2 linked regions of the Thiohalobacter thiocyanaticus genome follow. The protein of the gene in region 2 interacts with the protein of the main gene of each other region in a pairwise test. Links are inferred from orthologs where the notes say so. Each region holds a gene or a part of one and is shown on either strand. Other genes may lie near its edges.

Evidence for each region.
Region 1: the proteins of dnaE (region 2) and dnaQ interact in binary tests that used the Escherichia coli proteins (3 or more experiments, as listed by UniProt). The link is inferred for Thiohalobacter thiocyanaticus from one-to-one orthologs.

What each region holds. Positions count from the first base shown.
Region 1 is NZ_AP018052.1:2,474,062-2,476,878, forward strand. The notes cover bases 85-2,817. They hold dnaQ (DNA polymerase III subunit epsilon), read right to left. Parts: upstream 1,949-2,817; coding sequence 1,220-1,948; downstream 85-1,219. Other genes in these bases: rnhA (ribonuclease HI), read right to left, coding at 2,117-2,566; CFK21_RS11475 (methyltransferase domain-containing protein), read right to left, coding at 2,579-2,817. UniProt on the Escherichia coli protein: DNA polymerase III is a complex, multichain enzyme responsible for most of the replicative synthesis in bacteria. The epsilon subunit contain the editing function and is a proofreading 3'-5' exonuclease.
Region 2 is NZ_AP018052.1:2,161,253-2,167,498, forward strand. Bases 1-4,090 are described here. They hold dnaE (DNA polymerase III subunit alpha), read right to left. Parts: upstream 3,705-4,090; coding sequence 201-3,704; downstream 1-200. Other genes in these bases: CFK21_RS10050 (ABC transporter permease), read right to left, coding at 3,988-4,090. In the rest of the region: more of CFK21_RS10050, read right to left, coding at 4,091-5,190; CFK21_RS10055 (ABC transporter ATP-binding protein), read right to left, coding at 5,190-5,900; CFK21_RS10060 (efflux RND transporter periplasmic adaptor subunit), read right to left, coding at 5,897-6,246. UniProt on the Escherichia coli protein: DNA polymerase III is a complex, multichain enzyme responsible for most of the replicative synthesis in bacteria. This DNA polymerase also exhibits 3' to 5' exonuclease activity. The alpha chain is the DNA polymerase catalytic subunit.

The DNA of each region.
Region 1 (2,817 bases), 310 kb from region 2 along the record:
GATGACCTCGATGCCGTATTCCTCGCGCGCCTCATCGGGATCGACCCAGGGATCGTAGACGTCCACGCGCGGATGGTAATCCCTGAACTCCGCGACCACATCCACCACCCGGGTGTTGCGCAGATCCGGGCAGTCCTCCTTGAAGGTCAGCCCCATGATCAGGATGTTGGCATCTGAAACGTGGATGCGCTTCTTGGTCATCAGCTTGATGACCTGCTCGGCCACAAAGGCGCCCATGCCGTCGTTCACCCGCCGCCCGGCCAGGATCATGCTGGGGTGATAGCCGATCTGCTACGCCTTGTGGGTCAGATAATAGGGATCCACGCCGATGCAGTGGCCGCCGACCAGGCCGGGGCGGAAGGGCAGGAAGTTCCACTTGGTGCCGGCGGCCTTGAGCACCTCCTCGGTGTCGATGCCGAGGCGGTTGAAGATCAGGGCCAGTTCGTTGACCAGGGCGATGTTGACGTCGCGCTGGGTGTTCTCGATCACCTTGGCGGCCTCGGCCACCCGGATGCTGCTGGCCTTGTGGGTGCCGGCCGTGATCACGGAACGGTACAGCGCATCGACGAACTCGGCCGTCTCCGGGGTCGAGCCCGAGGTGACCTTGAGGATGGTGGTGACGCGATGCTCCTTGTCGCCCGGATTGATGCGCTCGGGGCTGTAGCCGACGAAGAAGTCCCGGTTGAACGTCAGTCCGGACTCGGTCTCCATGATCGGCACGCAGACCTCCTCGGTCGCCCCCGGGTAGACGGTGGACTCGAAGATGGCGACATCGCCCGGCTTCAGCGCGCGACCGATGGTGCGGCTGGCGCCTTCCAGCGGCCGCAGGTCCGGACGCTTGGCGTCGTCGATCGGGGTGGGCACGGTGGCGATATAGACATTGGCATCGGCGAGTTCGCCGGCGTCGTCGGTGTAGCGCAGCCGGGCTGCCTGGTGCAGTTCCTCGTCGCTGACTTCCAGCGTGCTGTCATGGCCCCGGCGCAGCTCGGCGATGCGCCCGGCATTGATATCGAAGCCCAGGGTGTCATAGCGCCGGCCGAACTCGACCGCCAGCGGCAGCCCCACATAGCCCAGTCCGACGACCGCGATCCGGGCCTGTTCCAGCTTCATCATCCTGATATACCCCTTGATTGTACTGAGTTTTATTCTCTCGACCGACACAACCGGCTCCCGCCGGGTATCGGCCCGTCGCCGCAGATTCTGTAACCGGGAGGAGGCGTCAGCTGTCGCCCGGGAGGGATTCCAGTTCCAGCCAGGCGCAGCTGCCGGCGGCGGCCAGCGTCTCCAGATAACGCCTGTGGGCCTCGCACTCGGTCGTGCTGGCCCGCAGTACCGGCAGCGGCGGGCGGTCCGCCGCCAGCCGGCGAATGGCCTGAGCCCCGCCCTGCCCGGCCTGCTCCGCCTCCCGGCCTTCCAGGGTGAGGCTGGTCTGGCCGCCGGTCATGTGCAGATAGACGTCGGCCAGGATCTCGGCGTCGAGCAGCGCTCCGTGCAGTTCGCGGTTGGAGTTGTCCACCTCGTAGCGCCGGCACAGGGCATCCAGGTTGTTCTTCTGCCCTGGATGCAGCCGCCGCGCCAGTTCCAGGGTATCCAGTACCGTGCAGTGATCCTCCAGCCGGCCCTGTCCTCCGCCCAACAGCGACAGTTCGTGGTTGATGAAGCCGACGTCGAAGGGGGCGTTGTGGATCACCAGTTCCGCCCCGCTGATGAACTTCAGGAAATCCTCTGCCACGTCGGCAAAGCGCGGTTTGTCGGTGAGGAACTCGTTGGTGATGCCATGGACCTCGATCGCGCCCTCGTCGATCTCGCGGTCCGGCTGCAGGTACTGGTGGAAGCTGCGGCGGGTGTGGCGCCGGTTGACCAGTTCCACACAGCCGATCTCGATGATCCGGTGCCCCTGGCTGGGCTCCAGGCCGGTGGTTTCGGTGTCCAGTACGATCTGCCGCATTATGCCCTTCCCCTCGCTTCATTCATGGCGGCCAGGTACCGTGGTGTGCATGCGCCTGACTGTTCCGGCAATAACGGAAGGTCGCAGAGGCACAGGGACGCGAAGAAAATAGAAGTTTCAGAACCTCTGCGCCTTTGCGTCCTCGGCGTTAATCTCACCATCGTCAAGTCAGTCCGCCAGTTCGTCGATGCCGCGGTTGGCCAGCTGGTCGGCACGTTCGTTCTCGGGGTGGCCGGTATGGCCGCGCACCCAGTGCCAGTCTACCTGATGTCGGGCCGCCAGTTCATCCAGTTCACGCCACAGATCGGCGTTCTTCACCGGTTTGCCGGCCGCGGTTTTCCAGTGTTTGCGCTTCCAGTTCGGCAGCCACTCGGTAATGCCCTTGCGCACATACTGCGAATCGGTGGTCAGCTGCACCCGGCAGGGGCGTTTGAGCGCCTCCAGCGCCCGGATGGCGGCCAGCAACTCCATGCGGTTGTTGGTGGTATGGAGCTCGCCACCGTAGAGTTCGCGTTCGTGGCCGCCGTAGCGCAGCACCGCGCCCCAGCCGCCGGGACCGGGATTGCCGCGGCACGCGCCGTCGGTGTAGATCTCGACTGTAGTGTTGTCGCTGGTCATGAACTTTTCGTGTCAGCCTCGGCGGGTGGGTTCGATCACACCGGGGGAGAGAAACCTGCGTCGCGGCCGCCAGCGTGGTCGGATGGGCGTCATGCCCACCACCCGTTTGCGGGCCAGCAGCAGGAATCCGGCATTGCCGGGGATGTGATTGACCGCCTCCAGCTGATCGAGAAAACGGGTCCGTTCCAGCAAGCCGGCATGGTTGACCGGCAGGCGGTACAGCAGCGGCTGCACCGCCAGGGTGTCGAATC
Region 2 (6,246 bases):
AGGCGCGAAGGCGCAGAGAACGCAGAGTTTTCAATCATGTAGGATGGGCTGGGCAGAGTAGTAGGTCGGGTTAGCGCAGCGTAACCCGACACTCGGCAGGAGATCCTGTCGGGTTACGCCCGAATGGGCTAACCCGACCTACCTCTCATACATCTTGCGTCCTCTGCGCCTTCGCGCCTCTGCGTTGAAGATTTTCACTTTCAGTGGGTATTGTACTCGACCTGCACCCGCCCTTCGCCGCCGGCCAGTTCGTCCAGGCGGTGCAGCAGTTCGTCGGCGGGCTGCACCCGCCACTCATTGCCCAGCATGATATGGGCCCGGGCGCGGTCGTTGTGGTAGTTGAGCCAGACCGGGCAGCGGCCCTCGCGATAGGGCTGCAGGGTCTCGGCCAGGTGCTGCATGAAGCCGTTGCCGGCACGCGCGGCGTCGACCTCGATCACCAGCCGGCGGGCGAAGGCGGCGCGGGCCTGGCTGATGTCGTAGATCTCGTCGGCGGTGAGCTGGTAGCCGCCGGAATAGTCGTCCAGCGCCAGTGAGCCCTTGATCACCAGCACCCGGTCCCTGGCCAGCAGGTTGCGGTGGGCCTCGAAGGTGTCGGAGAAGACCCTCACCTCGATGCGCGCGCTGCGATCATCCAGGGTGGCGAAGGCCATGCGGCCGCGCCGGGTGTTGCGCACCCGCAGGGCTATCACCAGACCGGCGAGCGTGACAGTGCGTTCCTGACCGCGGCTGTTGCCGCCGTCGGCCGGCACGCTGTCGGGGACGACATCGGCGATACGCCCGCTGGTGAAATGCGCCAGCTCGGCCTCGTAGCGGCAGATGGGATGGCCGCTGAGATACAGCCCCAGGGTTTCCTTCTCGCCGGTCAGGCGCTCATCCTCGGTCCACTCGGGCAGTTCGACCAGGTCCAGCGGCTTGTCCACCGGCGCCGGTCCGGCCTCGCCGAACAGGTCGTTCTGGCCCAGGTCGGCATCGCGCACATGCTGCTCGGCCAGTTTCAGCGCCATCGGCAGCTGCGCCATCAGGGTGGCGCGGTTGGAGCCGATCTCGTCCAGCGCCCCGGCCCGGATCAGTGCCTCCAGCACCCGGCGGTTGAGCTTGCGCAGATCCACCCGCCGGCAGAAATCGAACAGGTCCGCGAACGGCCCGTTGGCCTCGCGCTCGGCGATCATGCTTTCGATCGCGCCCTGGCCCACGCCCTTGATGGCCCCCAGACCGTAGACCACCGTATCCACGCCCTCGGCAGTGAAACGGTACATGGAACGGTTGACGCTGGGGGGGATGACGCCGAGTTGCATGTCGCGGCATTCGTCGATCAGGGTGACCACCTTGTCGGTGTTGTCCATGTCCGCCGACAGCACCGCCGCCATGAAGGCGGCCGGATAGTGCGCCTTGAGCCAGGCGGTCTGGTAGGAGACCAGGGCATAGGCCGCCGAGTGCGACTTGTTGAAGCCGTAGCCGGCGAACTTCTCCATCAGGTCGAAGATGTAGGTGGCGGTCTTCTCCTCCACCCCGCGCTCCAGTGCGCCCCGGGTGAAGATCTCGCGCTGCTTGGCCATCTCCTCGGGCTTCTTCTTGCCCATGGCGCGGCGCAGCAGGTCGGCGCCGCCCAGGGTGTAGCCGGCCAGCACCTGGGCGATCTGCATCACCTGCTCCTGGTACAGGATCACGCCGTAGGTGGGCGCCAGGATCGGCTCCAGATCGGGATGCGGGTATTCGACCCGCTGGCGCCCGTGTTTGCGGGCGATGAAGTCGTCCACCATGCCCGACTGCAGCGGCCCGGGGCGGAACAGCGCGACCAGGGCGATGATGTCCTCGAAGCTGTCCGGCTGCAGGCGCCGGATCAGGTCCTTCATGCCGCTGGACTCGAGCTGGAATACGGCGGTGGTTTTGCAGCCCTTGAGCAGCCTGAAGCTGTCCGGGTCGTCCAGCGGAATGGTCTCGATGTCCACGTCGGGCTCGCCGGCCTCGCGGCGGATGGCGTTCACGCTGCGCAGGGCCCAGTCGATGATGGTCAGGGTGCGCAGGCCGAGGAAGTCGAACTTGACCAGGCCGACCGCCTCGACGTCGTCCTTGTCGAACTGGCTGACGATGCTCTCCGAGCCGTGTTCGCAGTACAGCGGGGTGAAGTCGGTCAGCTTGGTCGGCGAGATCACCACGCCGCCGGCGTGCTTGCCGGCATTGCGCGCCAGGCCCTCCAGCGACTGCGCCAGCTCGATGATGCCGCGCACCTCCTCGTCCTCGTCGACCAGGCGTTTGAGTTCCTCCTCCTGCGCCAGCGCCTTGTCCAGGGTCATGCCGATCTCGAACGGGATCAGCTTGGCGATGCGGTCGACAAAGCCGTAGGGATGCCCGAGCACCCGGCCGACGTCGCGCACCACCGCCTTGGCCGCCATGGAGCCGTAGGTGATGATCTGCGAGACCTTCTCGCGGCCGTAGCGGCGGGCGACATAGTCGATGACGCGGTCGCGTCCCTCCATGCAGAAGTCGACGTCGAAGTCGGGCATGGACACGCGTTCGGGATTGAGGAAGCGCTCGAACAGCAGGTCGTAGGCGATGGGATCGAGATCGGTGATGGTCAGGGCATAGGCGACCAGCGAGCCGGCGCCCGAACCGCGCCCCGGCCCCACCGGCACGCCGTTGGACTTGGCCCACTGGATGAAGTCGGCCACGATGAGAAAGTAGCCGGGAAAACCCATCTGGTTGATGACGTCCAGTTCGATCTGCAGGCGCTCGTCATAGGGTCTGCGCTGCTCGGCGAATTCCGGGGCGGTGCGGTCGAACAGCTTGTCCAGGCGCTGCTCCAGGCCTGCGTGCGCCTGCTGATTGAAGTATTCCTCCATGGTCATCCCGTCGGGAATCGGGAATTCCGGCAGGAAGTTCTCGCCCAGGGTCAGTTCCAGGTTGCAGCGCCGGGCGATCTCGACCGTGTTCTCCAGCGCCTCGGGGATGTCGGCGAACAGCTCCGCCATCGCCTCCGGTGTCTTCAGGTACTGCTGATCGCTGTACAGGCGCGGCCGGCGCGGATCGTCCAGGGTGCGGCCGTCATGGATGCAGACGCGGGCTTCGTGGGCCTCGAAGCCATCGGCCTGGATGAAGCGCACATCGTTGGTGGCCACCACCGGCACGCCCTGTTGCGCGGCCAGGTCGACCGCGGCATGCAGGTAGTCCTCCTCGTACTCGCGGCCGGTGCGCTGCAATTCCAGGTAGAAGCGGTCGGGGAACAGACGCCGCCAGTCGGCGAGCAGGTCGGCAGCGACATCGGCGTGCCCGGCAAGCAACGCCTGACCGATGTCACCCTGACGTCCGCCCGACAGGGCGATCAGGCCGTCGGTCAGGCCGTCCAGCCAGTCGCGTTTCAATACCGGCACGCCGCCGTGCTGGCCCTCGGTGTAGGTGCGCGAAACCAGCTGCGACAGATTCAGATAGCCCTGGTTGTTCTGGCACAGCAGGGTCAGCCGGTGCGGCTGGTTGGGATCGTTGGGATTCTCCAGCCACAGGTCCACGCCGATGAGCGGCTTGAGCCCGCCGGCGATGGCCGCCTTGTAGAACTTGACCATGGCGAACAGGTTGCACTGGTCGGTGACTGCCACCGCCGGCATGCCCGCCGCGCGCGCCGCCTTGACCAGCGGCTTGATGCGCACAATCCCGTCGACCAGGGAGTACTCGGTGTGCAGGCGGAGATGGACGAAGGAGACGGGCATGGGGGCAAAGTTTCCGGCACCGCGGCGGGGGATGCAAGGCTTGACAGTTGGGCTCAGAGCCTGGGCGAGAACAACGCAGAGGGCACAGAGGCGCGGAGACGCAGAGTTTCATAAGGAAATACCTGAGGAAACTCTGATTAATTCGATGATTCTCGTCATTGCGAGCGTAGCGAAGCAATCTCACACTGCAGAATCAATCGGTTGGAGATCGCCGCGGCGCTACGCGCCTCGCAATGACGAATAAATCAGAGGTTCCCTGATTAATCCGTCATTGCGTTCCGGTTCACTCGTGGCGCAGGGCGTCGATCGGATCCAGGCGGGCCGCGCGGCGGGCCGGGAAGTAACCGAACATCACGCCGATGGCGGCGGAGAACACGAACGAAAGCAGGTTGATGGCCGGATCGAAGATATAGGGCACCGACATCAGGCCGGCGAGAAACACCGAGGCGCCCGCGGCCAGCAGAATACCGATCACACCGCCCAGGCTGGACAGCACCACCGCCTCGATCAGGAACTGCAGCAGCACGTCGCGCTCGAGCGCGCCGATGGCCAGGCGGATACCGATCTCGCGGGTACGCTCGGTGACCGACACCAGCATGATGTTCATGATGCCGATGCCGCCCACCAGCAGGCTCACCGCGGCCACCGCACCGAGCAGCAGGGTCAGGACGCGGGTGGTGCCGGTCAGGGTCTCGGCGATCTGGCGTGTATCCATGACCCGGAAGTCGTCATCCTCGAACTCGCTGATGTTGCGCCGCTCGCGCAGCAGCGAAATCAGTTGGGCCTTGACCCGGTCGATCGAGGCGCCGGCGGCCACCGAGACCATGATCATGCGCACATCCGTATTGCCGACCAGGCGCCGCTGCACCGTGCGCAGCGGCATGATCACGGTGTCGTCCTGATCCGAGCCCATCGCCGACTGGCCCTTGGCGCCGAGCAACCCGATCACCTCGCAGGCGAACTGCCGGATGCGGATCTCCGCACCCACCGGATTCTGCTGCCCGAACAGATTCTCCCGCACTGTCTCGCCGATCACGCACACCGCCTTGCCGGCGCGCTCCTCGAGTTCGGTGAAACTGCGCCCGGCGACGATCTCCCAGTTGGCGGCGGTGAAATAGGCGTTGCTGCTGCCGGTGACCGAGGTGGACCAGTTGCTGGCCTGGAACACGGCCGTCACTGCACTGCTCACCACCGGCGCCACCGCCGCCGTGCCGCCGATCTGGTTGCGCACCGCCTCGACGTCGGCGAGTTTGAAATTGGGTGCGGCCTCCGCCGCCGGGCCGAAGCGCTGGCCGGGGCGCACCATGAGCAGGTTGCTGCCCATGCTGGCGATCTGGTCGGCCACCGAGCGGGTGGCGCCGTTGCCCAGCGTCACCATGGTGATGACTGCGGCCACACCGATGACCACGCCGAGGATGGTCAGAAAGGAGCGCATCAGGTTGCGGCGGATGGCGCGCAGGGCCAGCATCAGGGTGTTCCACCACATCAGACCTGAGCCTCCGAGCGCGTGTCGCTGTCCACCCGCCCATCGACGAAGCGCACGACGCGCCGGGCGTAGGCGGCCATGTCCGGCTCGTGGGTAACCATCAACACGGTGATGCCGCTGTCGCGATTGAGGGCGGCGATCAGTTCCATGATTTCAACGCTGGTATGGGTGTCCAGGTTGCCGGTGGGCTCGTCGGCCAGCAGCACCCGGGGGCCGGTGACGATGGCGCGGGCGATGGCCACGCGCTGCTGCTGGCCGCCGGACAACTCCCCCGGGGTATGGTGCTCCCAGCCTTCGAGGCCGACCTGGGCCAGCGCGGCCCGGGCCGCGGCATGGCGGGCCGCGGCCGGCGCCCCGCGATAGATCAGCGGCAGTTCCACATTCTCCAGCGCGGTGGTGCGCGCCAGCAGATTGAAGCCCTGAAACACGAAACCGAGAAAGTGCCGCCGCAGCAGTGCGCGCTGGTCGCGCGTCAGCCGCTCCACCTGCATCCCCTGAAAGGCATAGCTGCCGCCGGAGGGCGTATCCAGGCAGCCGAGGATATTCATGGCCGTGGACTTGCCCGAGCCGCTCGGCCCCATCACCGCGATGAACTCCCCCGGCCGGACGTCCAGGTCGATGCCGCGCAGGGCCTGGAAGGCGGCCCGGCCCTGGCCGTAGGTCCTGGTGATCCCCTGCAGGCGGATCAGCGGCGCGTCGTCCGCGGTCATCGGGTCACCGACATCTCGGTAATGACCTCCATGCCGGGCTCGAGGCCGCCGCCGAGGATCTCGGTGACGCGGCCGTTGGTCGCGCCGGTCTCGACCGTCAGCCTGACCGCCTGTCCATCGCGCAGTACCCACAGACCCTGGCCGCCCCCGCCGCTGCCCGCGGTCCGGGGCCGGGAACTGCTCTGGGCCGGCCGCCGCGGCATCAGCGATCCGATCACGCCGCGGCCGGAATCCTCCGCCGCCGTCGCTGCCGGCGGCGTGAAGCGCAGCGCGGCATTGGGGACCAGCAGGGCGTCCTCGCGCACCAGGGTCGTGATCTCGGCCGTGCCGGTCATGCCCGGGCGCA